DNA from 3 places in the Streptomyces sp. NPDC050549 genome. Region 2 is predicted to be linked to each of the others. Evidence: riboswitches for the same ligand, from Rfam matches in the RefSeq annotation. Region 2 holds a riboswitch; each other region holds the start of a gene.
What was found. Region 2 has a riboswitch for cobalamin ahead of AB0I51_RS44845 (ribonucleoside-diphosphate reductase subunit alpha). Riboswitches for the same ligand answer to the same signal wherever they lie in the genome.
Positions count from the first base shown of each region.

Region 1: another riboswitch for cobalamin. It lies ahead of AB0I51_RS25800 (cobalamin biosynthesis protein); the one in region 2 lies ahead of AB0I51_RS44845 (ribonucleoside-diphosphate reductase subunit alpha).
Region 3: another riboswitch for cobalamin. It lies ahead of AB0I51_RS03355 (prenyltransferase/squalene oxidase repeat-containing protein); the one in region 2 lies ahead of AB0I51_RS44845 (ribonucleoside-diphosphate reductase subunit alpha).

Region 1 covers NZ_JBFAJD010000018.1:132,606-142,852, reverse strand. Annotated here, with positions in the region: gene AB0I51_RS25825 (alpha/beta fold hydrolase) at 1-399, opposite strand, end outside; gene AB0I51_RS25820 (class II aldolase/adducin family protein) at 514-1,245, opposite strand; gene AB0I51_RS25815 (lysozyme) at 1,442-2,194, shown strand; gene AB0I51_RS25810 (inorganic phosphate transporter) at 2,293-3,552, shown strand; gene AB0I51_RS25805 (hypothetical protein) at 3,586-3,807, shown strand; cobalamin riboswitch at 3,942-4,084, shown strand; gene AB0I51_RS25800 (cobalamin biosynthesis protein) at 4,184-5,125, shown strand; gene AB0I51_RS25795 (cobyric acid synthase) at 5,122-6,633, shown strand; gene cobN (cobaltochelatase subunit CobN) at 6,630-10,247, shown strand, end outside.
Region 2 covers NZ_JBFAJD010000062.1:36-10,282, forward strand. Annotated here, with positions in the region: gene AB0I51_RS44840 (ribonucleotide-diphosphate reductase subunit beta) at 64-1,071, opposite strand; gene AB0I51_RS44845 (ribonucleoside-diphosphate reductase subunit alpha) at 1,128-3,467, opposite strand; cobalamin riboswitch at 3,627-3,784, opposite strand; gene AB0I51_RS44850 (GNAT family N-acetyltransferase) at 3,837-4,343, opposite strand; gene mctP (monocarboxylate uptake permease MctP) at 4,416-6,017, opposite strand; gene AB0I51_RS44860 (DUF3311 domain-containing protein) at 6,014-6,277, opposite strand; gene AB0I51_RS44865 (YbdD/YjiX family protein) at 6,417-6,560, opposite strand; gene AB0I51_RS44870 (carbon starvation CstA family protein) at 6,589-8,727, opposite strand; gene AB0I51_RS44875 (GntR family transcriptional regulator) at 8,833-9,597, opposite strand; gene AB0I51_RS44880 (extracellular solute-binding protein) at 9,907-10,247, shown strand, end outside.
Region 3 covers NZ_JBFAJD010000001.1:741,036-751,282, reverse strand. Annotated here, with positions in the region: gene AB0I51_RS03385 (MBL fold metallo-hydrolase) at 108-1,142, shown strand; gene AB0I51_RS03380 (nuclear transport factor 2 family protein) at 1,185-1,631, shown strand; gene AB0I51_RS03375 (NB-ARC domain-containing protein) at 1,640-3,865, opposite strand; gene AB0I51_RS03370 (PP2C family protein-serine/threonine phosphatase) at 4,076-5,131, shown strand; gene AB0I51_RS03365 (glutamate ABC transporter substrate-binding protein) at 5,229-6,152, opposite strand; gene AB0I51_RS03360 (phosphotransferase) at 6,331-7,008, opposite strand; cobalamin riboswitch at 7,068-7,202, shown strand; gene AB0I51_RS03355 (prenyltransferase/squalene oxidase repeat-containing protein) at 7,298-8,548, shown strand; gene AB0I51_RS03350 (SCO2322 family protein) at 8,545-9,156, shown strand; gene AB0I51_RS03345 (energy-coupling factor transporter transmembrane component T) at 9,149-10,225, shown strand; gene AB0I51_RS03340 (ATP-binding cassette domain-containing protein) at 10,222-10,247, shown strand, end outside.

The DNA.
Region 1 (10,247 bases), on a different contig from region 2:
GTGGTCGAGGCCGAGGGCGGCGCTCGGGTTGCCGATGTGGACGTTGGGGGTGAGCCACACCTTGTCGCGGGGGTGCAGGGTGCCGTGGGTGACGCGTTCGAGGCGGCGTACGACGGCGTCGGCGGAGTGGGGCGCGGTGTCGATCACGTGACCGACGACCGCGTGGGAGCCGTCACCGGCGAGGCCGTAGATGCCGGGGCGCAGGGAGGCCAGGTCCCGGGTGAGGGTGATCTGCCCGGCGGCGGTGGCGTGCACCGTGAGCCGGGGTTCGGTCGGCAGGGGACGGCCGGGCGGCGCCTTCAGCGCGGCGTCGCTGGCGTACCGCCCGGCGGCGACGCCCACCGCACCGGCCGCGAGGGCCACGGAGACGGCCGCGGCCGTCGCTTTGACTGTGCGCACGGCTCCAGTGTCCCGGCGGACCCGCCCGGCGGCCAGCCGAAGGCGGCACAGGGTCGACGCGGGCCGCGAAGGTATCGCGGGCCGCCGAAGCGAGCGAGAGGCGCCGCGGGCGGGTCACCCCCGCTGCCCATACCCCCGCAACCGCTCCCCCGCCTCCGCCACCTGCTCCCCCGACAGCAGCGTCGGCGACAGCCCGGGCACCGACGACGCCGTCAGCCACAACCGGCACATCCACTCCAGCTGGGCCGTGCGGTCGAACGCCTGGTCCAGGGAGGCACCGTAGGCGATCGTGCCGTGGTTCTGGAGGAGGCAGGCGGAGCGGTCGGCGAGGGCTTGGAGCATGTTCTCGGCCAACTCCTCGGTGCCGTATGTCGCATACGGGGCAACCCGGACCGGGCCGCCGAGGGCGCCGGACATGTAGTGGATCGAGGGGAGTTCGGGGACGAGGGTCGAGACGGCCGTCGCGTGGACGGCGTGGGTGTGGACGACGGCGCGGGCGTCGGTGCTGCGGTACACGGCGAGATGCATGGGCAGTTCGCTCGTCGGGAGGAGGGTGCCGAGTACCTGTCGGCCTTCGAGGTCGGCGCCGACCGTGTCGTCGGGTGTCAGCCGGTCGTAGGGCACGCCCGAAGGCGTGACCAGGACGATGTCGCCGACGCGCACCGAGACGTTCCCGGAGGTGCCGACCACCAGGCCGTCGGACACCGTCCGGCGGGCCGTCGCGACGAGTTCGCCCCAGGCCTGCGCCTCCTCGGGGCGCACACGCCTGCGCCACGGCTCCCCCACAGCCTGTGCGCCCTCCCCGACTTCCCGTCCGCCCCGCTCGTCCCGCCGCCGCTCAGCCATGCCGCGATCCTGCCAGCCGGTTCTCCAACACGCGCTCGGGCGCGGGCACTTTAAGCCGGAAGCCGCATCTCCGAAAGAGTACATATAGGCATGTAACGCCCACTCAGGCCGCTTGGCCGGAGACCGATCGGCGTCGACAGATCTTCCAATAGCCTCTGGGGGATTTGTCGTACACGCCGCCATTCCCGGGGGAAACATGGCCCGTGATCGCAAACCGTCCCGTCATCGCGCCCGCCTCGTCGCGGCCGTCACTGCGCTCGCCGCCGGCGGAACCGCGCTCGCGCTCGCCGAGATTCCGGCCGCCGCCGCGAGCCCCGCCAAGGGCCACGACGTCTCCTCGCACCAGAAGAACGTCAACTGGCCGAGCGCGAAGGCGAAGGGCGCCACCTTCGTCTACGTCAAGGCGACCGAGTCCACCGACTACGTCAGCCCCTACTTCACCCAGCAGTACAACGGCGCCCGGGCAGCCGGCATCATCCGGGGCGCCTACCACTTCGCGCTCCCCGACAAGTCGTCGGGCACGACCCAGGCCGCGTACTTCGTGGCGCACGGCGGCGGCTGGAAGGCGGACGGCTGGACGCTGCCGCCGGCGCTCGACATCGAATACAACCCGTACGACAAGAAGCACGGCTGCTACGGCCTGAGCAAGGCGAGGACGGTGAGCTGGATCAAGGCCTTCAGCGCCGAGGTGAAGCGGGAGACCGGCCGTCGTCCGGTGATCTACACGACCGCCCACTGGTGGAACACCTGCACGGGCGGCAGCACCGCCCTGGCCTCGACACACGCGCTGTGGATCGCCCGCCACGAGTCGGCGGACACGGGCCCGCTGCCCGCCGGCTGGTCGTACTGGACCTTCTGGCAGTACGACAACAGCGGCGGCCTCCCGGGTGATCAGAACCTCTTCAACGGGTCCTTGAGCCAACTGAAGAAGTTCGCCCGCGGCTACTAGCCCGTACAGACACTTTGGAGACCCCCTCAGTTCATCTTCCGTTCACCCAGGTTTCCTACGGTCAACGCAACAATGACCTCGAACGATTGCCTGGGTAAATGGAAAGCTTCTCGCTGATTCTCGCGATTGTGGTAGTCACCGCACTCGCGTTCGATTTCACGAACGGTTTCCACGACACCGCCAACGCGATGGCCACCACCATCTCGACCGGTGCACTCAAGCCCAAGGTCGCGGTGGCCATGTCGGCCACCCTCAACCTGGTGGGCGCTTTTCTCTCCGTGGAGGTCGCCAACACGATCTCCAAAGGTCTCGTCGATGAGAGCGGCATCCGTCCCGAGGTCATCTTCGCCGCCCTGGTCGGTGCGATCCTCTGGAACCTGGTGACCTGGCTCGTCGGCCTGCCGTCCAGTTCCTCGCACGCCCTGATGGGCGGTCTGATCGGCGCCACCATCGCCTCGGCCGGCACCGGCGCGGTCCACGGCGACGTCCTGGTCACCAAGGTGCTCCTGCCCGCGGTCGCGGCCCCGATCGTCGCGGGTGTCGCGGCGATGCTCGCCACCCGGTTCTCGTACACGCTGAGCCGGAACTCGGACGGCAAGGCCGCCGACAAGGGCTTCCGGGTCGGCCAGATCGCCTCCGCCGGACTGGTCTCGCTGGCCCACGGCACGAACGACGCGCAGAAGACGATGGGCATCATCACTCTGGCGCTGATCGCCGGCGGTTCCATCGCCCCCGACTCGGACCCGCCCACCTGGGTCATCCTCTCCGCGGGCCTCGCCATCGCGATGGGCACCTACATCGGCGGCTGGCGCATCATCCGTACCATGGGCAAGGGCCTGACCGACCTCCGGCCGCAGCAGGGCTTCGCCGCCCAGACCAGCGCCGCCGCGGTCATCCTGGCCTCCTCGCACATCGGTTTCTCGCTCTCCACCACGCACGCCGTCTCCGGCTCCGTGATGGGTGCCGGCCTGGGCCGCAAGGGCGGTGTCGTCCGCTGGTCGACCGCCACCCGGATGTTCGTCGCCTGGGGTCTGACGCTGCCGGCCGCCGCGCTGGTCGGGGCGCTCGCCGAGTCCGTGACCGACCTCGGCGACTGGGGCACCGCGCTGGTGGCCGTCTTCCTGATCGCCTCCAGCACCGCGATCTGGCTGCTCTCCCGCCGCCAGGTGGTCGACGCCTCGAACGTCAACGAGTTCGAGGAGCCTGCCGGTGTGGTGACCGCCGCGATCGCCGCCGTCACCCCGCCCCCGTCGGTCGCCCTCTCCGAAGGCCTCACGGCGACGATCCCCTCGCCGCCCGCGACCCCGGCCCCCGTCGTGAAGTCCGACCCGGCGACCCCGCCGGCCGCCGCCGTCTGAGCCCGCGCCCCCGGTTGGAAGGAACGAATCAGCATGGACATCGACTGGGCAGCCCTCGGCTCCGTCTTCGGCGTCAGCCTCGTGGTCACCGTGGCCCTGGTGGCCGTCTTCACCCTCGGCATCACCGCCCTCTCGCGCCGCGAACGGGCCACCGCCCAGGGCGACTCCGCGACCCTCGCCCTGACCGGCGCGTACGCCTGCTTCGCGGCCTGCGCGGCGGCGGTGGCGTACGGGATCTACATCATCGTGGCCTGACCGGCCGCCAGTTGGACCCACCGTGGGGTGCGGGACGGATCACCGAACCGCACCCCACGTCTTCGTGCCCCCTCCGACGACCCGCGTGTGGGCATCAGCACACTCCTCCCCCGCAGGTCAACAGCAAGTTGACGCCCCTTCCAACCCCGTGGTGGACTGCCGGAGCCATGTACGGCGGCAGGAGAGGAAGCCGGTGCGAATCCGGCGCGGTCCCGCCACTGTCACCGGGGTAGACAACCCCGGGAGCCAGGAACTCTCACCGCCGGTCTCGTCGAACCAGGGCGTGGACACCCTGAGTGAGGACATATCGCCATGCTCGGCTGCCGTTCGAGGTCCCGTACCAGCGCAGTGTCCGACTCAGCGACCGGCTGAGCCGATGCGTGCCGATCGCGTCTTCGCGTACGGCGCCGCCGCCGGCCTTCTCGGCGACCATCTGCTCGGCGATCCCCGCCGCGGGCATCCGGTCGCCGCGTTCGGCCGCGCCGCAGGTGCCGTGGAACAGCTGTTGTGGCGCGACCACCGAGGCTGGGGCGCCCTGCACACCGCCGTGTGCGTGGGCGGCACCGTCTCCCTCGCCACCGTAGCCACTTCGGCCCTGCGACCGTCCCGTACGGCCTCTGCCGCCCTCACCGCCGCCGCCACCTGGGCGGTCGTCGGCGGGACCTCGCTCGCGCGCGAGGCCGGGACCATCGGGCGGGCGCTGGAGGCCGGTGACATCGAGGCCGCGCGGGCGCGCCTGCCGCACCTCTGCGGCCGCGACCCGCAGGCCCTCGACGCCGACGGGATCGCCCGGGCCGTCGTCGAGTCCGTCGCCGAGAACACCTCCGACGCGGTGGTGGGCGCCCTGGTGTGGGGCGGCATCGCGGGTGTCCCGGGTCTGCTCGGCTTCCGGGCCGTGAACACCCTGGACGCCATGGTCGGCCACAAGTCGGCCAAGTACCGTCGCTACGGCTGGGCTTCGGCCCGCCTCGACGACGTGGCCGGCTGGCCGGGCGCCCGCCTCACCGCCGCCCTCGCGACCGTTGCGGGCGGCGACCCGCGCGGTGCCGTACACGCCTGGCGCACCGACGCCCGCAAGCACCCGAGCCCCAACGCCGGTCCCGTGGAGGCCTCCTTCGCGGGTGCCCTCGGCGTGCGACTGGGCGGGACGCTCTCCTACGGCGGCCGGGTCGAGCACCGGCCCGTGCTCAACGGCGACGGGCGCGCCGTCGCCGTACCGGACATAGACCGTGCCGTACGGCTGTCCCGGCGCGTCGGCTGGCTCGCGTTCGGGGTCAGTGTCGCCGGGCGGCTGCTGGTGAAGGGACGGAAGTCATGAGCGGCGGCGGGCTGTTGGTCGCGGGCACCACCTCGGACGCCGGGAAGAGTGTCGTCACCGCCGGGATCTGCCGGTGGCTGGTGCGGCAGGGCGTGAAGGTCGCGCCCTTCAAGGCGCAGAACATGTCCCTCAACTCGTTCGTCACGCGCGAAGGTGCCGAGATCGGCCGGGCGCAGGCCATGCAGGCGCAGGCCTGCCGCATCGAGCCGACCGCGCTGATGAATCCCGTGCTGCTGAAGCCGGGCGGCGACCGCACCAGTCAGGTCGTGCTCATGGGCAGGCCCGTGGGCGAGATGAGTGCGCGCGGCTATCACGGCGGGCGGCAGGAGGCGCTGCTCGGCACCGTGCTGGACTGTCTCGCCGAGTTGCGGGGCACGTATGACGCGGTGATCTGCGAGGGGGCGGGCAGTCCCGCCGAGATCAATCTGCGGCGGACCGACATCGTCAACATGGGTATCGCACGCAATGCCGGGCTACCCGTTCTTGTCGTCGGGGACATCGACCGCGGCGGCGTCTTCGCCTCCTTCTTCGGGACCGTCGCACTGCTCGGCCCGGAGGATCAGGCCCTCGTCGCCGGGTTCCTCGTCAACAAGTTCCGGGGCGATGTGTCTCTCCTGGAGCCGGGGTTGGAGATGCTGCACGGCCTCACCGGGCGCCGGACGTACGGCGTGCTGCCGTTCCGGCACGGGCTCGGCATCGACGAGGAGGACGGGCTGCGCATCTCGCTGCGCGGGACCGTCCGCGAGTCCAGCACCGCGCCGCCGGTCGGCGAGGACGTGCTGCGGGTCGCCGTCTGCGCGATCCCGCTCATGTCCAACTTCACGGACGTGGACGCGCTGGCCGCCGAACCGGGTGTCGTGGTGCGGTTCGTGGACCGGGCGGAGGAGCTGGCCGACGCCGATCTCGTCGTGATCCCCGGGACCCGGGGGACGGTGCAGGCGCTGGAGTGGCTGCGGGAGCGCGGTCTCGCCGACGCCCTCGTCCGCAGGGCCGCCGAACAGCGGCCGATCCTCGGCGTCTGCGGCGGCTTCCAGATCCTCGGCGAGCACATCGACGACGAGGTCGAGAGCCGGCGGGGCTCGGTCGACGGACTCGGAGTACTTCCCCTGCGCGTGCGGTTCGCGCACGAGAAGACCCTCACCCGACCCGTCGGCGAAGCCCTCGGCGAGCGGGTGGAGGGGTACGAGATCCATCACGGTGTCGCCCAACTGACCGGCGGGGAAGCCTTCTTGGACGGCTGCCGGGTCGGTCGGACCTGGGGCACCCACTGGCACGGTTCGCTGGAGTCGGACGGGTTCCGGCGGGCGTTCCTGCGCGAGGTGGCCGCCGCCGCGGGGCGCCGGTTCGTACCGGCCGCCGACACCTCGTTCGCCGCGCTGCGCGAGGAGCAGCTCGACCGGCTCGGCGACCTGATCGAACAGCACGCGGACACGGACGCGCTGTGGCGGCTCATCGAGTCCGGCGCGCCACAAGGACTGCCTTTCATTCCACCGGGAGCGCCCGCATGAGCACAGTGTTGTTGTTGTCGACCGCCGACACGGATCTGCTGGCGGCGCGTGCCTCCGGCGCCGGGTACCGGATCGGCAACCCGTCCCGCGTGGACGCCTCCGAGGAGTTGCCCGCGCTCCTCGCCGGCGCGGACATCGCCGTCGTACGGCTGCTCGGCGGCAAGCGGGCCTGGGAGGACGGGCTCGCCGCGCTCAAGGCCTCGGGTATCCCGACCGTGCTGCTGGGCGGGGAGACCGTCCCCGACGCCGAGCTGATGGCCGAGTCGTCGGTACCGGCGGGTGTGGTGGCCGAGGCGTTGCGCTATCTCGTCGAGGGCGGGCCTGACAACCTCACCGAACTCGCCCGCTTCCTCTCGGACACCGTGCTGCTCACGGGCGAGGGCTTCGAAGCGCCGCAGAAGATGCCCGAGTTCGGCGTCCACGGCGAGCGTGCCTTCGTCGAGGGCCGCCCGACCGTCGGCGTGCTCTTCTACCGGGCGCATCACCTCTCCGGCAACACGGCCTTCGTGGACACCCTGTGCGAACAGATCGAGGCGAAGGGCGCCAACGCCCTTGCCGTGTACTGCGGTTCGCTGCGCGGTGCCGACTCCGGGCTGTACGAGATCCTCGGCAGGGCGGACGCCCTGATCGCCACCGTCCTCGCCGCGGGCGGTACGCACGCCTCGCAGGCCTCGGCCGGCGGTGACGAGGAGGCCTGGGACATCGGCGCGCTCGCCGACCTCGACGTGCCTGTGCTGCAAGGACTCTGCCTTACGTCGTCCCGCTCGGCCTGGGACGAGTCCGACGCCGCCCTCTCCCCCATGGACGCGGCGATGCAGGTCGCGATCCCCGAGTTCGACGGGCGGCTGATCACCGTCCCCTTCTCCTTCAAGGAGCAGGGCCCGGACGACGTCCCGGTCTACGTCGCCGACCCCGAGCGGGCCGCGCGGGTCGCCGGAATCGCCGTACGGCACGCGAAGTTGAAGCACAAGCCGAACGCCGAGAAGAAGCTCGCGGTCGTCTTCACCGCCTACCCGACCAAGCACTCGCGCGTCGGCAACGCGGTCGGCCTGGACACGCCCGCGTCGGCGATCCGGGTGCTGGACGCGCTGCGGGACGCCGGGTACGGAGTCGACGAACACCCCGACAACGGGGACGAGTTGATCCACCGGCTCATCAATGCCGGTGGGCATGACGTGGAGTGGCTCACCGAGGAGCAGCTGGCCGCCGCGCCCGCGCGGGTACCGCTCGCCGACTACCGGGCATGGTTCGACAAGCTCGAACCCGACCTCAGGCAGAGGATGTCGGACGCGTGGGGCGAGCCGCCGGGCAGCCTCTACGTCGACGGCGACGACATCGTGCTCGCGTCCCTCCAGTTCGGGAACGTCGTCGTGATGATCCAGCCGCCGCGCGGCTTCGGGGAGAACCCGATCGCGATCTACCACGACCCCGACATGCCGCCGTCGCACCACTACATGGCCGCGTACAGGTGGCTGGACGACAGCTTCGGCGCGGACGCGATCATCCACATGGGCAAGCACGGCACCATGGAATGGCTGCCCGGCAAGGGACTTGGGCTCAGCAGTGGCTGTGCGCCGGACGCCGTACTCGGTGAACTCCCCCTGATCTACCCGTTCATCGTGAACGACCCGGGCGAGGGCACCCAGGCCAAGCGGCGCGGGCACGCCACGGTCGTCGACCACCTGGTGCCGCCGATGGCGCGTGCCGACACGTACGGCGACCTGGCGAAGCTGGAGCAACTCCTCGACGAGTACGCCCTGGTGTCCGACCTGGACCCGACGAAGGCACCGGCCGTCCGCGCGCAGATCTGGACGCTGGTGAAGGCGGCCGAGCTGCACCACGACCTGCATGTGGACGACCAGCCGGACGACGCGGCGTTCGACGAGTTCGTGATGCACATCGACGGCTATCTGTGCGAGATCAAGGATGTGCAGATCCGCGACGGCCTGCACATCCTCGGCGGCGGCCCGGTCGGCGAGGCTCGTGTGAACCTCGTGCTGGCCGTGCTGCGCGCCTCGCAGGTGTGGGGCGGACAGGCCAACGCGCTGCCGGGGCTACGGGCTTCGCTGGCGGAGCATTTCGGGCTCGACGAGAAGGAGTTGCTGGCCGAGCCCGGCGCTCCCCTGAAGGTGCCGGTGGAGCTGACGGATCTCGTCGAGGGACCGGCCCGTTCGGCGGCCGACGCGATCGATCTGCTGGAGCAGCTGTGCCGCCGGTTCGCGGAGGGCATGGAGGCCCAGGAGTGGGACGTCACCGCCGTCCCGGCGCTCGTGCGTTCCGTCATCGGCGCCGAACTCCCGGCCGCCGTGGCGGTGTTGGAGTTCGCCTGCGACGAGGTGGTCCCCCGGCTCACCCGCACCACCGACGAGATCGACCACATCCTCAAGGCCCTGGACGGCGGTTACGTCCCGGCGGGGCCTTCGGGCTCCCCGACCCGCGGGCTGGTCAACGTCCTGCCGACCGGCCGCAACTTCTACTCGGTCGACCCCAAGGCCATTCCGTCCAGGCTGAGTTGGGAGGTCGGGCAGGCGCTGGCGGACTCGCTCGTGCAGCGGTACCTCCAGGACAACGGCGAGTTCCCCAAGTCCGTCGGCCTCACGGTGTGGGGCACTTCGGCGATGCGCACCCAGGGCGACGACATCGCCGAGATCCTCGCGCTGCTGGGCTGCCGTCCGGTCTGGGACGACGCCTCGCGCCGGGTGACCGGCTTCGAGATCGTGCCGGTCACGGAGCTGGGCCGGCCGCGCATCGATGTCACGGTGCGCATCTCCGGCTTCTTCCGGGACGCGTTCCCGCACGTCGTCGGACTGATCGACGACGCGGTACGGGCCGTGGCCGACCTGCCGGAACCCCCCGAGTCCAACTACGTCCGCGCGCACGCCGACGAGGACACCGCCGAGCACGGCGACCGCCGCCGTGCGACGGCCCGCATCTTCGGTTCCAAGCCGGGCGCGTACGGCGCCGGTCTGCTGCCGCTGATCGACGCCCGCAACTGGCGCAGCGACGCGGACCTCGCCGAGGTGTACGCGGTGTGGGGCGGCTACGCCTACGGGCGCGGCCTGGACGGGCGGGCGGCACGCGGGGACATGGAGACGGCGTTCCGCCGAATCGCCGTAGCGGCGAAGAACGTCGACACCCGTGAGCACGACCTCGTCGACGCCGACGACTACTTCCAGTACCACGGCGGCATGGTCGCCATGGTCCGCCACCTCACCGGCGCCTCCCCCGAGGCGTACGTCGGCGACTCGGCGACTCCGGACCAGGTGAAGACGCGCACGCTCGGCGAGGAGACCCACCGGGTATTCCGCGCCCGGGTGGTCAACCCCCGCTGGATGGCAGCGATGCGGCGGCACGGCTACAAGGGCGCCTTCGAGATGGCGGCGACCGTCGACTACCTCTTCGGCTACGACGCGACGGCCGGGGTCGTCGACGACTGGATGTACGAGAAGCTCAGCGCGGAGTACGTCTTCGCCCCGGAGAACCGGGACTTCATGAAGAAGTCCAACCCGTGGGCGCTGCGCGGCATCACGGAACGGCTCCTCGAAGCCGCCGAGCGCGGTCTGTGGGCCGGGCCGGACGCGGACACGCTGGAGCGACTGCGGGCCACCTATCTG
Region 2 (10,247 bases):
GTCACCATGCTCACGAGCAGCCCTTGACACCACCGAACCCGCCCTAACTGAACGGCGTTGGGGCTAGAAGTCCTCGTCGAGGTCGACCGTGCCCTCCACGGCGACCTGGTACGCCGACGGGCGGCGCTCGAAGAAGTTGGTCAGCTCCTGCACACCCTGCAACTCCATGAAGGAGAAGGGGTTCTCGGAGCCGTAGACCGGGGCGAAGCCCAGCCGCTGGAGGCGCTGGTCCGCGACGCACTCCAGGTACTGGCGCATCGAGTCGGTGTTCATGCCCGGCAGCCCCTCACCGCACAGGTCGCGCCCGAACTGCAGCTCCGCCTCGACGGCCTCCTTCAGCATGTCGGTGACCTGCTGCTGGAGTTGGTCGTCGAACAGCTCCGGCTCCTCCTTGCGCACGGTGTCGACCACCTCGAACGCGAAGGACATGTGCATGGTCTCGTCGCGGAACACCCAGTTGGTGCCGGTCGCCAGGCCGTGCAGGAGACCCCGGCTGCGGAACCAGTAGACGTACGCGAAGGCGCCGTAGAAGAAGAGCCCCTCGATGCACGCGGCGAAACAGATCAGGTTGAGGAGGAAGCGGCGGCGGTCGGCCTGGGTCTGGAGGCTCTCCAGCTTCTCGACCTCGTTGATCCACTTGAAGCAGAACTCGGCCTTCTCGCGGATGGAGGGGATGTTCTCCACCGCGTCGAAGGCGGCCGCCCTGTCGTCGGGGTCGGGCAGGTAGGTGTCGAGCAGCGTCAAGTAGAACTGGACGTGCACGGCCTCCTCGAAGAGCTGACGGCTCAAGTACAGCCGCGCCTCCGGGGAGTTGATGTGCTTGTACAGGGTCAGCACGAGGTTGTTCGCCACGATCGAGTCGCCCGTCGCGAAGAACGCGACCAGCCGGCCGATCATGTGCTGCTCACCCGGCGTCAGCTTCGCGAGGTCGGCCACGTCCGAGTGGAGGTCGACCTCCTCGACGGTCCAGGTGTTCTTGATCGCGTCCCGGTAGCGCTCGTAGAAGTCCGGGTAGCGCATGGGGCGCAGCGTCAGCTCGAAGCCCGGGTCGAGAAGGTTCTTGGCAGTCATATCAGTCGGCGCGAAGCGCTGTCCTTCAGGGGCGGTGGTCGGGCGACGGGTGGGCATTACTGGCAGGCCTCGCAGGACTCGGGGTTCTCAAGGGAGCAGGCGACCGCGTCTTCGTCGGGCGTCGACTGCTGTACGGGGACGGCGGGTTGGGCCTGGGCCGCGCGGGCGATGCGGGTCGCCGGGCGGGAGCGCAGGTAGTAGGTCGTCTTCAGGCCCTGCTTCCAGGCGTACGCGTACATCGAGGAGAGCTTGCCGATCGTCGGCGTCTCCAGGAACAGGTTCAGGGACTGGGACTGGTCCAGGAACGGGGTGCGGGCGGCGGCCATGTCGATCAGGCCGCGCTGCGGGATCTCCCAGGCCGTGCGGTACAGGGCGCGGACCTCGGCCGGGATCCAACTGAACGCCTGCACCGAGCCGTTGGCGTCGCGCAGTGCCTCACGGGTGCGGGCGTCCCACACGCCGAGCTGCTTCAGCTCGTTCACCAGGTAGGAGTTGACCTGGAGGAACTCACCGGACAGCGTCTCGCGCTTGAAGAGGTTGGAGACCTGCGGCTCGATGCACTCGTACACGCCCGCGATGGACGCGATGGTGGCGGTGGGGGCGATCGCCAGCAACAGGCTGTTGCGCATGCCGACTTGGGCGATCCGCTCCCGCAGGGCCGTCCAGCGCTCCGGCCAGGTCAGTTCCACGTCGTAGTGGTCGGGGTGCAGAACACCCTTCGCCGTACGGGTCTTCTCCCAGGCCGGGAGCGGGCCGTTGCGCTCGGCGAGGTCGGCCGACGCCTCGTACGCGGCGAGCATGATCCGCTCGGCGATCCGGGTGGAAAGGGCCTGCGCCTGCGGGGAGTCGAAGGGGACGCGCAGCTTGAAGAAGACGTCCTGGAGGCCCATCGCGCCCAGGCCGACCGGGCGCCAGCGGGCGTTGGAACGGCCCGCCTGCTCGGTCGGGTAGAAGTTGATGTCGACCACGCGGTCCAGGAAGGTGACGGCCGTGCGGACCGTCTCGTCCAGCCGCTCCCAGTCGATGTCGCCGTCGACCACGAACGCGCCCAGGTTCACCGAGCCCAGGTTGCAGACCGCTGTCTCGCCGTCGTCCGTGACCTCCAGGATCTCCGTGCAGAGGTTGGAGGAGTGGACGGTGCGGCCCGGCTCGGCCGTCTGGTTGGCGGTGCGGTTGGCCGCGTCCTTGAAGGTCATCCAGCCGTTGCCGGTCTGCGCGAGGGTGCGCATCATGCGGCCGTAGAGGTCACGGGCCGGGATGGTCTTCTTGGCCAGCCCCTGCGCCTCGGCCTTGCGGTAGGCCGCGTCGAACCCGTCGCCCCACAGGTCGACCAGCTCGGGCACGTCGGCGGGGGAGAACAGCGACCAGGTGCCGTCCTCGTTCACCCGGCGCATGAACTCGTCCGGGATCCAGTGCGCGAGGTTCAGATTGTGCGTACGCCGGGCGTCCTCACCGGTGTTGTCCCGCAGCTCCAGGAACTCCTCGATGTCGGAGTGCCAGGTCTCCAGGTAGACCGCGGCGGCACCCTTGCGCCGGCCGCCCTGGTTCACCGCGGCCACCGAGGCGTCCAGCGTCTTCAGGAACGGGACGATGCCGTTGGAGTGCCCGTTCGTCCCCCGGATCAGCGAACCGCGGCTGCGGATACGGGAGTACGAGAGACCGATGCCACCGGCGTGCTTCGAGAGGCGGGCGACCTGGTGGTAGCGGTCGTAGATGGAGTCCAGCTCGTCCAGCGGGGAGTCGAGGAGGTAGCAGGACGACATCTGGGGGTGCCGGGTGCCGGAGTTGAAGAGGGTGGGGGAGGAGGGGAGGTAGTCGAGGCGGCTCATCAGGCGGTACAGCGCGGCCACTTCGTCGAGCGCGCGGGTCGAGTCGTCCTCGGCCAGGCCGCTCGCCACGCGCAGCATGAAGTGCTGGGGGGTCTCGATGACCTTGCGGGTGATCGGGTGCCGGAGGAGGTAGCGGCTGTGGAGGGTACGGAGCCCGAAGTAGCCGAAGCGGTCGTCGCCCTCGGTGTCGATCAGCGCGTCGAGGCGGGCCGCGTGCAGCCTCACGAACTCGGCGGTGCGGTCGGCGATCAGGCCCTCGCGGTGGCCCACGGCGACGGACTCGGTGAAGGTCGTGACGCCCTGGGACGCGGCCTCGGCGGCGATGCCGACCGTCAGCAGCCGGGCGGCGAGCCGGGAGTAGACGGGGTCCTCGGAGATGAGGCCGGCGGCGGCCTCCGTGGCCAGTTCGCGCAGTTCCGTCTCGTCCGCGTGCGCGGACCGGCCGCGCAGCGTGGCGGCGGCGACCCGGCCGGGGTCGGCGTCGGGAAGGTCGGCGGTCAGCTCGGTCAGGGTCCGCAGGATCGCGGCACCGGGACCGTCGGCTCCGGGAACGGCCGTTCCCGGCATACCGGTTCCGGTCGCGTTCGCCTCGTTCGCTGAAGCCGGCTCTGCTGGCGCGATGGTCACGGTGGGGCTCTCCCTCGCTCGGCACGGGGCCTTGCGGAGGGCAGGCGGCAGCTCACGAGCGCACGGGGCGTCGCGTCCACCGGCCCACTCCACGAGGCCCGGACGTCATGCGCCCTGGCCGGGTGGCCGGGCGCACTGTCGGCAGGTCCTCGGACTGACCAGGCGTGCGTATGCACGCAAGTACACCGTTGCGGGACAGTTCCGGATTCGCACCGGATTCCCCTGCGGCGACAGCGAGCATGAGCATACATCTTGTGCCGGGCTGTCGTGGCACCCCCAGATGTTGTGTCGCGGCGACTTCGGAGCGTGTCAGAACGTCAACTCGTAGGTGAGCAGAGTGATGTCGTCGAGCTCCGGAATCGGGTTCCAGTCGCGCTCGGGGGTGCGGGTGAAGCCGAGCCGTTCGTAGATGCGGTGGGCGGCCTGCATGGTGCGCTGGGTCGACAGGATGACGCGTACGCAGCCGTCCGTGGCCCTGGCGCGCTCGACGCAGGCGCGGACGAGGGCCTCGCCGGCACCCCGGCCACGGGCAGCGCGGGCGACGGCGAGCATCCTGATCTCGGCCTCGCCCGCCGTCGCGAGATCGGCCATGGGTCCCCCGGACGGGACGAAGGTCACGCCGCCGAGGACCTGTTCGCCGTCCAGGGCGACCAGGACCTGTGCCGCGGCGGCGCGCTTGGCCACGTCCCGCAACTCGCCGAGGTACCAGTCGCTCTCACCGAAGTCGAGGAGGCCGTCCTGGAGGTAGGCCTGGGCGGTGATCTCACCGAGGGTGTCGTACTCGGCCGGGGCCACCTGCCTGATCACGATGTCCATGAGGCCGAGTGTGCCGGATGGGTACGACAACGGGCCGCCGGATTTCTCCGGCGGCCCGTGATCACGTACGACTCAGTGGGCGGCGATCACAGGGAGTTCTTCCTGCACTCCCGGGTCGCCCGCGTCCGCCGTGTAGTCCGCCGGGCTTGTCTCGTCCACGCCCTCCGGTGCCTTCAGCGCCTTCAGTGCGAACGTCAGGACCACCGTGACCGCGACGTTCAGGACGAACGCCGTCAGGCCGATGTAGCCGATCTCGCCGATCCCCGGGATCTCCTTCGCGGAGCCGCCGAAGTGGGCCTGGGTCGGTGAGGCGACCCCGTACGCGGCGAGGGTGCCGTAGAGCATGCCGACCGCCCAGCCGGCCAGGAGGGCCCAGCGGTGGAACCAGCGGGTGAAGAGGCCGCCCACCAGGGACGGGAAGGTCTGGAGGATCCAGATGCCGCCCAGGAGCTGGAAGTTGATGGCGACCGTCTTGTCCATGGTGAGGACGAAGGCCAGCGCGCCGACCTTCACCAGCAGCGAGACCAGCTTGGAGACCTTGGTCTCCTGGGCCGGGGTCGCGTCGGGCTTGATGAAGTCCTTGTAGATGTTGCGGGTGAAGAGGTTCGCCGCCGCGATCGACATGATGGCCGCCGGGACCAGGGCACCGATGCCGATCGCCGCGAAGGCCACACCCGCGAACCAGTCCGGGAACATGTTCTCGAAGAGCTGCGGGATCGCCAACTGCCCGTTGGTGACCTTGACTCCGGCCGCGATCGCCATGAAGCCGAGCAGGGCGAGCAGGCCCAGCATCAGTGAATACAGCGGCAGGATCGTGGTGTTGCGGCGGATCACGTTGCGGCTCTTGGAGGACAAGGTCGCGGTGATCGAGTGGGGGTACATGAACAGGGCCAGTGCCGAGCCCAACGCCAGTGTGGCGTACGTCCATTGGCCGGCCGGGGCGGGCACGAGTCCGCCCGCTCCCGCCGCCTTGAACTTGGCGCCCGCCGCGCTGAAGATGTCGTGGAAGCCGCCGAGCTTGATCGGGATGTAGATGATCGCCACCGTGATCACGATGTAGATCAGCCCGTCCTTCACGAACGCGATCAGCGCGGGGGCGCGCAGGCCGGACGAGTAGGTGTACGCGGCCAGCACGGCGAAGGCGATCAGCAGTGGCAGGTCCTTCACGAACCAGTTGGAGTCGGCGCTGCCGCCCACGCCCATGACGTCCAGCACGGCCTGGATGCCGACCAGTTGGAGCGCGATGTACGGCATGGTCGCGAGGATGCCGGTGACCGCCACCGCCAGCGAGAGGCTCTTCGAGCCGAAGCGTCCCCGTACGAAGTCGGACGTCGTCACGTATCCGTGCTTGTGCGACACCGACCAGAGGCGGGGCAGGAACGTGAAGATCAGGGGGTACACGAGGATCGTGTACGGCACCGCGAAGAAGCCGGCCGCGCCGGCCGCGTAGACCGCCGCGGGGACGGCGACGAACGTGTACGCGGTGTACAGGTCGCCGCCGAGCAGGAACCAGGTGACCCAGGTGCCGAACGACCGTCCGCCCAGGCCCCATTCGTCGAGGCTGTGCTCGTTGTCGGCCCGGCGCCAGCGCGCGGCCAGGAAGCCCAGGACCGTGACGGCCAGGAAGAAGAAGATGAAGACGCCGAGAGCGACGCCGTTCACGCCGTCGTTCACCGGTTGCCTCCATGACGAGTGCGCTGGTCACGCTGCCAGAGCTTGTAGGCGGTCATGGTCAGCGCCGTCGAGATCAGCACCCACAGCATCTGGTACCAGTAGAAGAACGGGATGCCGACGAACGCGGGGTCCGTCTTGGCGTAGGAGCCGACCCAGAGCAGCGCCACGAAGGGTGCGAACAGGCAGACGGCGATGACCACGCGGACCGGTGTCACCACCGGCGCCGTCACTTCGGGCGGAACTTCAGGCACATCTGACATTTCGCGGCTCCGTCCCCTCACTGATCACCTGTGTAACGCGCAGGCAATGTAGGTCACGGGATCACCGCAGCGAAAGACCCCGTCCGCATATCGTCATGTCGATTTAGTGAAAGCCTGACATCGGTGTCAAAAGCAGGGTTCAGCAGCAGCGGAAACCCTGCCTCGGGTCGGCCTCCTGACGGTCCGTCCGCATGCGTTCGAAGTCCCGCCGGTTCGGGATCTCCGCGTCCGGATGGTCCCGGCGTACGTGCGCGACATACCGCTCGTACGCCGACTCGTCCATCAGCTCCCGGACGTACCAGCGCACTCCGCTAGCCGCCTGGCTGAACACCGACCACTTCACGCGCCGCCTCCTTCTCCTCCCTGGTCGGGATCAGCCCGGCCGGTGCCACGATCTTCGACTCGGTGTACGGCGTCTCGCTCAGCGTGGAGAGCGCGGGGCGGCGGATGTGTCGAACGCAGACGCGAAGGGCGTCCGCGATCACGACCACGACCAGCACCGCGAGAATGGCCGAAAGCACTCCGTCCACCGTGGAGTTGGTGACGACGGTGTGCATGTCGTCCATTTTCTTCGCGGGCGGCAGGACCTTGCCCGCGTCGATCGCGTCCTGGAACACCGAGCGTTGCTTGAAGAAGCCGACCTTGGGGTCACTGGAGAACACCTTCTGCCAGCTCGCGGTCAGCGTGACCGTGGCGTCCCAGGCGAGCGGAATCCCGGTGATCCAGGCCCACTTGAGGCGGCCTGACTTCACCAGGAGGGTGGTGCAGACGGCCAGGGCGACGGCGGCGAGCAACTGGTTGGAGATGCCGAAGATCGGGAAGAGCTGGTTGATCCCGCCGAGGGGTTCGTGGACGCCGACCCAGAGGAAGTAGCCCCAGAGCGCGCACACGATCGCGCTGGTCAGGGCCAGGCCGGGCTTCCAACTCACGTTCTTGAACGGGCGGTAGAGGTTCCCCAGCATGTCCTGGAGCATGAACCGGCCCACGCGCGTGCCCGCGTCCAGCGCGGTCAGGATGAACAGCGCCTCGAACATGATCGCGAAGTGGTACCAGAAGGCGCGCAGACTCCCGCCGGTGACCTTGGCGAAGATCTCCGAGACTCCGACCGCGAGGGTGGGGGCGCCGCCGGTGCGGGAGAGCAGGCTGGCCTCGTCGACGTTCTTCGCGGCCTGGGCGAGGTCGGCGGGGGAGATGTGATAGCCCCAACTGCTCACCACCTGCGAGGCGTTCTGCACCGTCGTGCCGATCGCGCCGGACGGGGCGTTCATCGCGAAGTACAGACCGGGGTCGATGATGCTCGCGGCGACCAGCGCCATGATCGCGACCGACGACTCCATCAGCATGGAGCCGTAGCCGATCATCCGGATCTGCGTCTCCTTCTGGATCATCTTCGGCGTCGTACCGCTCGATATCAGTGAGTGGAAGCCGGACAGGGCGCCGCAGGCGATCGTGATGAAGACGAAGGGGAAGAGCGAGCCGGCGAACACCGGGCCGTTGCCGTGCTTGGCGAAGTCGGTGACGGCGGGCATCTTCAGGTCGGGCAGGGCGACGACGACCCCGATCGCCAGCAGGGCGATGGTGCCGATCTTCATGAAGGTGGAGAGGTAGTCGCGCGGGGCGAGCAGGGTCCACACCGGCAGGATCGAGGCGATGAAGCCGTACGCCACCAGCCAGATCACCAGCGTCGAGGGCGCCAGCGTGAAGGTGCCGGCCCAGGACGACTCGGCGACCCAGCGGCCCGCGACCAGGGCGAGCAGCAGCAGGGCCACGCCGATCAGCGACACCTCGGAGACCCGGCCGGGGCGAAGCACCCGCAGATAGAAGCCCATCAGCAGGGCGATCGGGATGGTCATGCCGATGGAGAAGGTGCCCCAGGGGGAGGAGGCCAGCGCATTCACGACGACCAGGGCCAGCACGCCGAGCAGGATGATCATGATGGCGAAGGTGGCGAGGAGCGCGGCGGCGCCCCCGAAGGGGCCGATCTCCTCGCGGGCCATCTGGCCAAGGGACCGGCCGTCGCGCCGAGTCGAGAAGAACAGCACCACCATGTCCTGGACCGCGCCCGCGAAGATGACGCCGACGATGATCCAGATCGTGCCGGGCAGGTAGCCCATCTGCGCGGCCAGTACGGGTCCTACGAGCGGTCCGGCGCCGGCGATCGCGGCGAAGTGGTGGCCCAGCAGGACGCGGCGGTCGGTGGGGTGGAAGTCGATGCCGTTGTCGAGGCGTTCGGCCGGGGTGGCACGGGTGGCGTCGACCTTCAGGACCTTGTACGCGATGAACTTCGCGTAGAAGCGGTAGGCGATGGCGTACGAGCCGAGGGCGGCGGCCACCATCCAGGCGGCCGACACGTTCTCGCCCCGCGCCAGCGCGAGGACGGACCAGCCCGCCGCGGCGACGAGCGCGACGAGGGTCCAGACGACGATGGTTCGGACGTTCGCGGTACGCACCGGGTGGTCCTCCCGTCCATGCGGCGACGGGAGGAACGTAGAGCAGGAGCGGCAGTTGCGCTACACCGCGTGCACTACCTCAAGTGGCGCGATCCGTACGCCCCTTCAGTCCGTGGGGCGCTTGAGGCGGGCCACGAACTTGTAGCGGTCGCCCCGGTACACAGAGCGCACCCACTCCACCGGCTTGCCCTCCTTGTCGAGGGAGTGGCGGGAGAGCATCAGCATCGGGAGGCCGACGTCGGTGCTGAGCAGGCCGGCCTCGCGCGGGGTGGCCAGGGAGGTCTCGATGGTCTCCTCGGCCTCGGCGAGATGGACGTCGTAGACCTCGGCGAGCGCGGTGTAGAGGGAGGTGTACTTGACCAGTGACCTGCGCAGGGCGGGGAAGCGCTTCGCGCTGAGGTGGGTGGTCTCGATGGCCATCGGTTCGGCGTTGGCCATGCGCAGGCGCTCGATGCGCAGGACCCGGCCGCCGGTGGTGATGTCGAGCAGGTCGGCGAGGGTGTCGTCGGCGGTGATGTAGCCGATGTCCAGGAGCTGCGAGGTCGGCTCCAGTCCCTGGGCGCGCATGTCCTCGGTGTACGAGGTGAGTTGGAGCGCCTGCGAGACCTTGGGCTTGGCGACGAAGGTCCCCTTGCCCTGGATGCGCTCCAGGCGGCCCTCGACGACCAGTTCCTGAAGGGCCTGGCGGACGGTGGTGCGCGAGGTGTCGAACTCCGCGGCCAGCGTGCGCTCGGGCGGGACCGGAGTGCCGGGCGGCAGCGTCTCCGTCATGTCCAGCAGGTGTTTCTTCAGGCGGTAGTACTTCGGCACACGCGCGGTGCGGACGGTAGCCCCACCCTCGTTCTCCGCACTGCTGACGTCGGTGCTCATGCTCCGCCTTTCCGGCTCCGGACAAGGGTCACTTCGTGATCCCTTCTGTATACCGTCACGGTCGCTTTTGGTCTAGTCCACAAGGCCAAGTGGTCTAGCGGAAGAGAGTACTCCGGCACGGTTGTTTTCGCTGCCTTCTTACTTAAAGGTTCCTGCATATGTAGGTCCCATAACGGCTGGTCAGGGCCGTTTCGAGGCCTCTTGACAGGCCCTCTGGTCTGGTCCAAGCTCCCGGTACTGGTCTACACCATTGGTTCAGGTCCCGGCCCATGGGCGGGAGGTGTGGCAGGCATCCCTGAGGAGGGTGGCGTGAAGCGCAAGCTGATAGCCGCGATCGGTATCGCGGGCATGATGGTCTCCATCGCGGCGTGCGGGGGCAACGACGACAAGGGCTCTTCGAAGAGCGGCGCCGACGCCAAGGAGCTGACCGTCTGGCTCACCGTCGACGCGCAGAACAACTGGCCCCAGCTGGTGGCCGCAGCCGACGCCGCCGTGAAGAAGGCGCACCCGGGCGTCACGATCAAGCACGAGTACTACGGCTGGCCGGACAAGAACACCAAGCTCGACGCGGTCCTCGCCACCGACAAGGCCCCCGACGTGGTCGAGATGGGCAACACCGAGATGCTGAGCTACATGGTCAAGGGCGCCTT
Region 3 (10,247 bases), on a different contig from region 2:
CGCTGCCTGAACCGCTGTCTGACGATCCATCAGATACGAGGACTGAATACCAGTTCCCGTCGATGGAGTCCACGTATAGTGGCCGGAAGGCGGCGATTGGGGAGTCCATGACGTCCACGGGTCTGGTCCACGACCACGGCGGCGGTGTTCGTTCCATCGAAGTCCCCATCCCCGACAACCCACTTGGGACCACGCTCGTCTACGTCGTCGACACCGACCGCGGCCCGGTCCTGGTCGACACCGGCTGGGACGACCCGGCCTCCTGGGACACCCTCGTCGCGGGTCTCGATGCCTGCGGTACGCAGGTCGGCGAGGTGCACGGCGTGATCATCACCCACCATCACCCCGACCACCACGGTCTGTCCGGGCGGGTGCGCGAGGCGTCCGGGGCGTGGCTCGCGATGCACGCGGCGGACACCGCGATCGTACGGCGGGCCCGTTCGACGGAACCGGGCCGCTGGCTGAGGTACATGACCGCGAAGCTCGCGGCGGCCGGTGCCCCCGAGGAGCACCTCGCCCCGCTCCGGGCGGCCCGTCCGCGCAGTGTGCCGGGGCTCGCGCCCGCGCTGCCCGACCGGGAGATCGTCCCCGGCGAACTCCTCGACCTGGCGGGCCGGCGGCTGCGCGCGATCTGGACGCCGGGCCACACGCCGGGCCATGTCTGCCTGCACCTGGAGGAGGAACACCCGGCCCGGCTCCCGGGCCACGGACGGCTGTTCTCAGGCGACCACCTGCTCCCCGAGATCACCCCGCACATCGGCCTGTACGAGGACCCGGACGACACCACGATCGCCGACCCCCTCGGCGACTACCTCGACTCCCTGGAGCGGGTCGGCCGTCTCGCGCCCGCCGAGGTGCTCCCGGCCCACCAGCACACCTTCACCGACGCGCCCGGCCGGGTACGGGAGTTGCTCACCCACCACGAGGACCGGCTGACCGGACTGCTCGCCCTGCTCTCCGAGCCGCTCACCGCCTGGCAGGTCGCCGAGCGGATGGAGTGGAACCGTCCCTGGGCACAGATCCCGTTCCCGTCAAGGAACATCGCGGTGTCCGAGGCGGAGGCGCATCTGCGGCGGCTGGTGAAGCTGGGCCAGGCGGAGCTCGTGACGGGCAGCGAGCCGGTGACGTACGTGGCGGTGTAATTCGGTCGTGGGGCGAGGGGTCCGGCTGGTACCAACGACCCCATGGACCTGGACCCTTTGCAGCGACTGCTCGCCGAACGTGCCTGCGAGCGCGTCGTCCTGGACTTCGTCCGCCGGCTGGATCTCGGTGAACCGTCCTCCGTCGCCGGGCTGTTCACCGAGGACGGCCGCTGGGAGTGGCCGGAGGGTGACAGAGTGGTCGAGGGACGAGAGGCGCTGCGGAAGTACTTCGGCGCCCGTCCCGCAGGCCGGCTCTCGCGCCGCCTGATGTCGAACGTCCTGGTCACGCTCACCTCCCCCGACACGGCTATCTCGACCGCGTACTTCACGACGTACCGCGTCGACGGCCACCACGGCGGCATGGTCACGGCCGGTCCCCCGGTCCAGGTCGGCCACTACCAGGACACCTTCCGCGAGGTGGACGGGAGTTGGCTGATCAGCGCCCGCACCCTGTTCCTGCCGTTCGGCGGCCCCACACCGCGTCACTGACCGCCGCGTCACCGGCTGACGGCCGCGTACGCGATTCCCTCGTCGTACGTCATCGCCAGGCCCGTCCGGTAGCCGGTCGCGTAGGCGTCGTCGCCGAGGCGTTCGCGGACGCGGAGTTCGCAGGTGCGGCGGGTGGCGATCAGGTCCGGTGAGTCCATCTGGGCACGGCCGGTGAGTTCCCACAGGCGGGTGCCGATGCCGAGGAGACGGGCCGCGCGGTGGGCGTCACCGGCGGTGACGACGGCGGCGGCCAGCAGGTCCAGGGACATGGCGGCGCCGACCGTGTTGTGCAGGAGGGCATGGCCCGCGATCGAGGTGCGGGCGCCGCTCACCGCGGCCCGTATGTCGCCGCGCGCCAGGTCCGCCTGGGCGATCAGGTAGTCGGCGAAGGCCCCGCACCAGTGCTCGCCCTGTATCCGGCTGGCCGTGCGCACCTCGTCGGCGACCTCACGGCCGCGCTCGAACTCGCCGCGCAGCACGTGCGCGAGGGACAGCGCGAGCCGGGCCTGGAGCTGGGCGGCGCCGAACCCGTCGTCCTGGACGGGGAGCCGGGGTGCCGCGTCGAGGACGTCGATGGCCTCGGCCTGCCGGCCGGTGAGTGCCAGGTGACCGCCCCTGAGGTAGGCGGCGGCGACCCGGGCGACCGGGGAGCCCTGTTCGCGGGCCGCGTCGGCGCAGCGCACCGCCCAGTTGGCCGCCGCCTCCTGGTCGCCCTGGAGGATGGCGACCGCGCCGCGCGACCACAGGGCGAGGGTGCGGCCGGGGCCTGGCGGCGACTCGGCGGCGAGGGCCTGGTCGAGGCAGTGCTGGGCCTCGCGGAGGTAGCCGCAGTGCCGCCACAGGAAGCCGACGTGGCCTGCCATCTCCACTGCCGTGGACCGCCTTCCCCCGTCCGGCTCGGCGAGCGCGCAGTCGACGGCCGTGCGCAGATTGGCGTGTTCGGTCAGCACGCGCTCGCACCAGGCGACCTGCCGTCCGGTGTTCCACTCGGCGCAGCCCTCGCGGGCGAGGCGGGCGTAGTGGTCGCGGTGGCGCCTGCGTACGGCGCGTTCCTCGCCGAGGGCGTGCAGCCAGTCGGCGCCGTACTCGCGGACGGTGTCGAGCATCCGGTAGCGGGACGAGATGACGGGGTCGGGCAGCACGATGGACTGGGCGACGAGCCGGTCGAGCAGCCCGGCGATCCGCTCCGGGGGCAGCGGGCCGCCCGCGCAGACCTGCCGGACGGCCCCCAGGAAGAAGCCACCGCTGAAGACGGAGAGCCGCGCCCACAGCAGCCGTTCGAGCGGAGCGCACAGCTCGTGGCTCCAGCCGATGGCGGTACGCAGGGTCTGGTGGCGGGGCGGGCGTTCGCCCGGGGCGGATGCGAGCAGGTCGAGGGGCGAGGACGGGGCGGGTGTGCCCGGCGGCGCGGACGGGTCGGGTAAGGACGGGAGGGTGGGCAGGCGTTCGCCGAGGCGGGTGTGGAGTTCATCGAGGGTGAGGTCGGCGAGGCGGGCGGCGGCGAGTTCGAGGGCCAGGGGGATGCCGTCGAGGCGGCGGCAGACGGCGGCGGCGGTGGCGCGGGCGGCCGGGTCGTCGTCCCTCAGGGGGCGTCCGGCGGCTGCGGCGCGCTCGGCGAACAGGGCTACGGCCTCACCGGCACCGGTCGGGTCGCCGGGCCGGCCGTCCACAGGCAGTGGTTCGAGGTGGAGGACCTCCTCGCCGGGCACTGCGAGCCGTTCCCTGCTGGTGAGCAGGACGCGCAGGCCGGGCAGGCGCGAGCGCAGCGCGGCGGTGAACCTGGCGCAGTCGGCGAGTACGTGTTCGCAGGAGTCGAGGATGAGCAACAGCCTTCTGCCGTGGGCCCATTCGGTGATGACGTCGATCACCGGGCGCGTCGACTGGTCGGCGAGCCGAAGGCTCTCCATGACGGCGAGGTCCACGAGTCCCGAGGTGCGCAGCGGGGAGAGTTCGGTCAGCCAGACGCCGTCGGGGTAGGCGTCCCGGACCCGCGCCGCCGCGCGCAGCGCGAGCCGGGTCTTGCCGACCCCGCCGACCCCGACGACGGTCACCGGCCGGGCCGGCCCCGCGTCCGGGTCCAACGCGGCGCACAGCCGGGCGAGTTCGGCGCCCCGCCCGACGAAACTGTGCGTCTCGGGCGGCAGATTCCCAGGCCTCCCCGGCCTGTTGGAGTTCCCAGGGTTCCCGGGGGTGTGGGAGTCGCCTGGGTTCCCATGGTCAGTCCTGTCCGGCACGAGGCCAGTGTGTCCGTAGGTCACCGGCTCCATGCGAAGGTCCCGGAACGCGGCCCACGGCTGCCCGCAAAAGTCCTCGCGATACCGAAGCCGCCACCCTTTTAGATCATCTTTCGCCCTGATTTGACCAGTTGTGATCGAGAGCCGGTCAACTCCCCGGTGCCGCGGGTACGGAGCCGTGAATTCCGCGATCGTCGTGGCGTGAACGCGATGGACACGAACGCGATGGACGGGGGACGCCGCTTGCTCGTCGCACCGGCCGGCTGTCTGCTGGCGGCCACGCCGGGTCTGCTGATCGGCCGGGTGCAGCCGATCCTGCCGCTGCTGGCGATCGGACCGCTGATGGCCGCCACCTTCCTGGGTGTCCGCCGTACGCTCCTGGTCTGCTGCTGGACGGTGCTGCTCGCGCTGGCGGCGGGGCTCGGCTCGGGGGCACAGCTGAACGCCGGTTTCGCCGTCCGCTGGGGCGGGCTGCTCCTCGGCTGCGCGTGCAGTGTGTACGCGGCGAGACAGCGCGGCCGGCTGCGGGAACGCCTCGCCGAGGCGCGGGAGGTGGCCCGGATCACCCAGGAGGCGATCCTGCGGCCCGTCTCCCGCACCCTCTCCGGCACCCATGTCAGCACCCGCTACCACTGCGCGAACCGCGAGTCCTCCGTCGGCGGCGACCTGTACGACCTCGCGGTGACGCCGTACGGCCTGCGGGTGCTGGTCGGGGATGCGCGCGGGCACGGGCTCGACGCGCTGCGGACGGCGGCCGACACACTCATCGGGTTCCGTGAACTCGCCTATACGGCACCGGACTTGACGACTCTGGCGAAGGCGCTGGACGCCCGGCTCGCCCCGGGTCTCGGCCCCGAGGACTTCGTGACGGCGGTGCTGGCCGAGTTCGGGCCGGGCGAGGTACGGCTCGTCAACTGCGGTCATCCGGCGCCCCTGCGCTCCGGGCAGCGCCTCGAACTCCTCGAACCCCGGGTCCCCGCACTGCCGTTGGGCCTGTGCCCGGACCCGCGGCAGTACCGGGTCCGCCTCCAGCCCGGCGACCGGCTCCTCCTCTACACGGACGGCCTCACCGAGTCCCGCGCCCTCGACGGCACCCCGTTCGCCCTGCTCACCGAGTGCGCGACGGCGTTGAGCGAGCCGACGCCGGACGGGGCGCTGCACGCGCTGTACGACCGCCTGCTCGCGCACGCCGGCGGCCCGCCCACCGACGACCTGGCCCTCGTCCTGTGCCAGCCGACGGGGGTGGCGGCGCCGGTGCGGGTCTGAGTCCGGCCCCCCGTCACCAGTCCCGGATCGGCCCAACTTGCCGACGGAAGGGCGTCGGCCGGTAAGCCTGCCGGTACGACACATCGCTCGGGCGCCCTCAGTCGCGGTAGCGCGGCGCGGGCGGGTAGAAGTCGCCGTAGGGGCCCAACCACCGTTCGTGCAGGGCGCGGAGCGTGCCCGAGGCGCGCAGGTGCGCGAGGACGCCGTTGACGAAGCGGACGAGTTCCGGTGTCGTCTTCGACACGGCGATTCCGTGCGGCTCGTAGGTGAACCGCGGTCCGGTGATGCGGGTGGCGGGGTCCTGGGCGCTCAGTCCGGCGAGGACGTTGTCGGTGGTCGACACGGCGGCCACCTCGCCCTGCTGGAGCAGCAGGAGGCAGTCGGTCCAGTCGGAGACGGTCACCGGCCGCACCTTCGGGCGGGCGCGTTGCAACTCGGTCAGTGAGGTGGTTCCCCGGGCCGTGCACACCTTCTGTCCGGCGAGATCGGCCAGGGTCTTCACCGGGGAGGTGTCGGTGACGAGGACGCGTTGGCCTGAGTCCAGGTAGTCGCTGCTGAACAGCACCTGCTTCATGCGCTCGCAGGTGATCGTCATGGAGTGCGCGACGAGGTCGACCTCGCCGCGTTGCAGTAACCCGATCCGCTGCGCGGACGGCACGGCCCTGAACTGCACCCGGTCGGGCCGCCCGAACAGCGCGCGGGAGATCTCCCGCACCAGGTCGATGTCGAGCCCGTCCAGCTGTCCGGTCTCGGAATTGCGGTAGCCGAAGAGATAGGTGTTCTGGTCCACTCCCACGATCAGCCGTCCGCGGGCGACGATCCGCTCCATCGCCGAACCGCTGGGCATCCTGCCACCCGGCGTCGGCATGCGGGCCGGCGGTTTCAGCGACAACAGCGGATCGCAGTTCTCGGCGGTCCCGGTTCGTGTGCTCGCGGTCGCGCTCTCGGCCGGCGCGCGCTCCTCGACGGGTGAACGGTGATGCGGGGCGGCCGAGTCCGCACAGGACACCGTCAGCGTCATCGCGGCCAGCGACGCCACGACGGCGGCAAGAACCCGGCGGGCAGCCGGCGACCCGCTCTCTTCTCCACGTGCCCGAAGTTCCCCCACACTGCCCCGCAGCCCTCGGAACCCATCCGAAGCCGCCGTCCGGCGCCCCGGCCCCTCACGCACTCGTCGGCGGTGACGCGTTCACGTCGATTCACGGTTCCCGAGGAGATGCGAGCGATCGGATCAACTCCTCTGCCGCACCGAGGAGTTCGACCTCGCGCGGAGTCATCGTCGGGTTCGCCGCACGCCTCCGCCGGGCTTCCGCGAGACCCTCCTCCGTGAGATCGGCGGGGTCGGCGAGGAGTGCGGCGAGCATCGCGCGGGCCGGGTCGGCGATCGGCAGGTCGTCCACGGCGACCTGGGCGATGATGATCGCGGAGAGCCCCCAGTCGAGTCCGGGGTCGCCGTCCTCGGCGGTGCCCCAGTCGATGACCCGGGGACCGTCGGCGGTGAGCAGCACGTTCTCCGGGTGGAGGTCGAGGTGCAGGACCCGGGTGCCGGGGCGTCGGCCGGGGATCGCGTGCAACTGCCGTAGCAGCGCGGCGAGTACGGCCCCCGCCTCCCGGACGTCGATCGTGCCCGCGACCAACGCCTCCAGCATGGTGGGCCCGGTCAGCCGTTCCATCACGAGGTCGGTGCGCGAGGTACGCGAGTCCCCCGGCCGCACCCGGGGCACGGGGTAGCCGTGCGCCCGTACATGCTCCATCACCGCGCCCTCGGCCGCCGCGTCCCCCCAGTCCTCCCGGTTGCGGCGCAGCACCCATGCCTCGTCGATCTCGTACACGTCCGCGGTACGGCCGGACCCGATCAGCTTCCCCGTCACCGACATGGCCAGAACCTATCGGGCCCGCAGGACCGGGCAACCCCCACTCACAGCGCGCGCTCAGGTTGCCCGTACAGTGGCCGGGTCGTCATCACACCCGTACGGGGGAAAGCCGGTGCAATTCCGGCGCTGACCCGCAACCGTGATCCGTCCCCCTCCCGGGGCCGGTGAGCCGGACCGCCCCGCACGGCACGTGACCGGCTCACACGCACCGTCGAGGAATACGGAGCCGAGCCGCCCGGGGGTGATCCCGTGCGCCGCCCTGCTCCCCAACAGGGGAAGGCACCCGCCGATCATGAACGTCCGCCGCAAGGCCGCGGCCCTGGCCGCCGGCATCACCGTCACCGTGATCGCCGCGACGCCCGCCGTCGCCGCAGGTCCGTCGCCGTCCGTGGCGATACCCGCCGGGCTCTACGGCACCTCCGACCCCACCTACGACGGCGTCTGGCGCCAGTCCCTCGCCCTGCTGGCGCAGGATGCCGTCGGTGTACAGCCCGCCGACAAGGCGGTGGCGTGGCTGGCCGGGCAGCAGTGCGCGAGCGGCGCCTTCGCGGCGTTCCGCGCCGACCCCGGCAAGGCGTGCGACGCCAAGGTCATGGTCGACACGAACAGCACGGCCGCCGCCGTACAGGCACTCTCGACGCTGACCGTCTCCTACGACGCGCAGGTGGCCAAGGCCGTCAAGTGGCTGAAGTCCGTCGAGAACGCCGACGGCGGCTGGGGCTACTCCGCGGGCGGCGCCAGTGACGCGAACTCCACCGCCGTCGTCATCGGCGCGCTCGGCGACGCCGGGGTGACCGTGCCGAACGTCCGCAAGGACGGGAAGTCCCCTTACGACGCACTGCGCAAGCTCGCGCTGCCCTGCGACAACGGCACGGACGCGGGCGCCTTCGCCTACCAGCCCGACAAGAAGGGCAGGCTCCTTGCCAACGCGGACGCGACCGCCGCCGCCGTGCTCGGCCTGGACGGCGAGTCGCTGACCGGGAGCCGGCAGGACGACGCCGAGGCCCCCACGGGCTGCGCCGAGCCGGATCCCCATGTCCCCGAGACGGCGCTGAGCCTCAACGGTGCCCGCTGGCTCACCCGGGCCATGGCCAAGGACGGTCATCTGACCTCCCCACTCCCCGGCGCCAAGCCGCAGCCCGACTACGGCAACACGGCCGACGCGATCGTCGCCCTGTCGTCCCTCGGCCTGCACGACCAGGCGGCGAAGCCCCTGCACTGGCTGGAGACCCACTCCAAGGCGTGGGCCGCGCAGAGTGGTCCGGCCGCCTACGCCCAACTCGTCTTCGTGGCGACCACGGCGAAGGGCGCCGACGTCCACGACTTCGGCGGCCAGGACCTCGTCACCCTGCTGAACGCGACCGGCCCGACCCCCGCGGACATCGAGGAGCGGGTCACCGCCGGCCCGGAGGAGAAGACGGCATCCGACGACAACGACGGTTCCCTGAACGTCGCCTGGGCCGTCGGCGGCGCTCTCCTCGTCGTCGCGATCGCCGGTTTCGTCCTGGTCGCCCGTGGCCGCAAGCGCGGACAGCAGCAGTGACCCGCCGCCCCTCCCTCACCCTCCTCCTCACCGCGCTCCTGCTCACCCTCACCGCCAACTCCCCCGCCCAGGCGGCCGGTTACCGCTACTGGTCCTTCTGGGACCGCACCGGCACCCACTGGACCTACGCCACCCAGGGCCCCTCCACCACCCGCCCCGCCGACGGCGACGTCCAGGGCTTCCGCTTCGCGGTGAGCGAGGACTCTGCGGACGCGAAGCAACCCCGGGCCTCATCGGCCGACTTCACGACGATCTGCGCCAACTCCCCGGCCGTGGAAGGGAAGAAGCGCGTCGCTCTCGTCCTCGACTTCGGTACGGCGTCCGACGCGCCCTCCGGTGAGACCCCACCCGCCGGCCGCACCGCCTGCGCCACGGTGTCTCCCGACGCGACGACGGCGGAGGCACTGGCATCGGTCGCAAAGCCCCTGCGCTACGACACGAACGCCCTGTTGTGCGCGATCAGCGGCTATCCGGAACAGGGCTGCGGAGAGCAGATCACCACAACCCATCACGACGGCCCGTCGGTGGGCGTGCTGGCAGGCACGGCAGCCGTCGCACTCCTGGCCACGGCAGCGATATGGCAGACCCGCAGGCGCAAACATGCGTGACTGCAGCACCCCGAACCCCACCCACCCCGGCGCCTGGTGGACCTGGTCCCTCGGCCTCGCCACCGCCGCCACCCGCACCACCAACCCCCTCCTCCTCGCCCTCCTGATCACGGTCACGGCCTACGTCGTGGCAACGAACCGCACCCCCACCCCCTGGTCCCGCTCCTACACCGCCTTCGCGAAACTCGCCCTGGCCGTACTCCTCATCCGCCTCCTCTTCGCGATCGCCCTCGGCTCCCCCGTCCCCGGCACGCACACCCTGCTCACGCTCCCCGAAGTCCCGCTCCCCCACTGGGCGCAGGGCATCCGCCTCGGCGGCAAGGTCACCGCAGAAGGCCTGGCTTTCGCGTTCTACGACGGCCTGAAACTGGCCACGCTGCTCATCTGCGTCGGCGCGGCGAACGCCCTCGCAAACCCGGCGCGGCTCCTCAAGTCCCTGCCGGGCGCCCTGTACGAGACCGGCGTCGCGGTGGTCGTGGCGCTCACCTTCGCCCCGAACCTCGTCGCCGACGTCCAGCGGCTGCGTGCCGCCCGCCGCCTCCGTGGCCGCCCCGACCGGGGCCTGCGCGGCCTGCTCCAGGTCGGACTCCCGGTCCTGGAGGGCGCGTTGGAGCGCTCGGTCGCCCTCGCCGCCGCGATGGACGCGCGCGGCTACGGCCGTACGGCACAGGTGCCCGCCTCCGTACGGCGGACGACGGCCGCCCTCACGCTCGGCGGGCTGCTCGGTGTGTGCGCGGGGACGTACGGGCTGCTCACCGCCGAAGGCGGGGTCTACGGGCTGCCGTTGCTGCTCCTCGGGGTCGTCGCCGCGGCGGCGGGGCTGCGGCTGGGGGGCCGCCGTACGCTGCGCACCCGGTACCGCCCCGACCCGTGGGACGCGCGGGCGTGGCTGGTCGCGGGCTCGGGTACGACGGTCGCCGCGCTGCTGACGCTGGCCTCCGTCCGCGACCCAGGCGCGCTCACTCCCGGTGTGGTGCCGCTGGTCGCGCCGACCCTTCCCCTCTGGCCGGCGGCTGCCGTACTGCTGGGCCTGGCCCCCGCGTTGCCCACTTTCAAGGAGCCGTCGTGATCCGCTTCGAGGATGTCTCCGT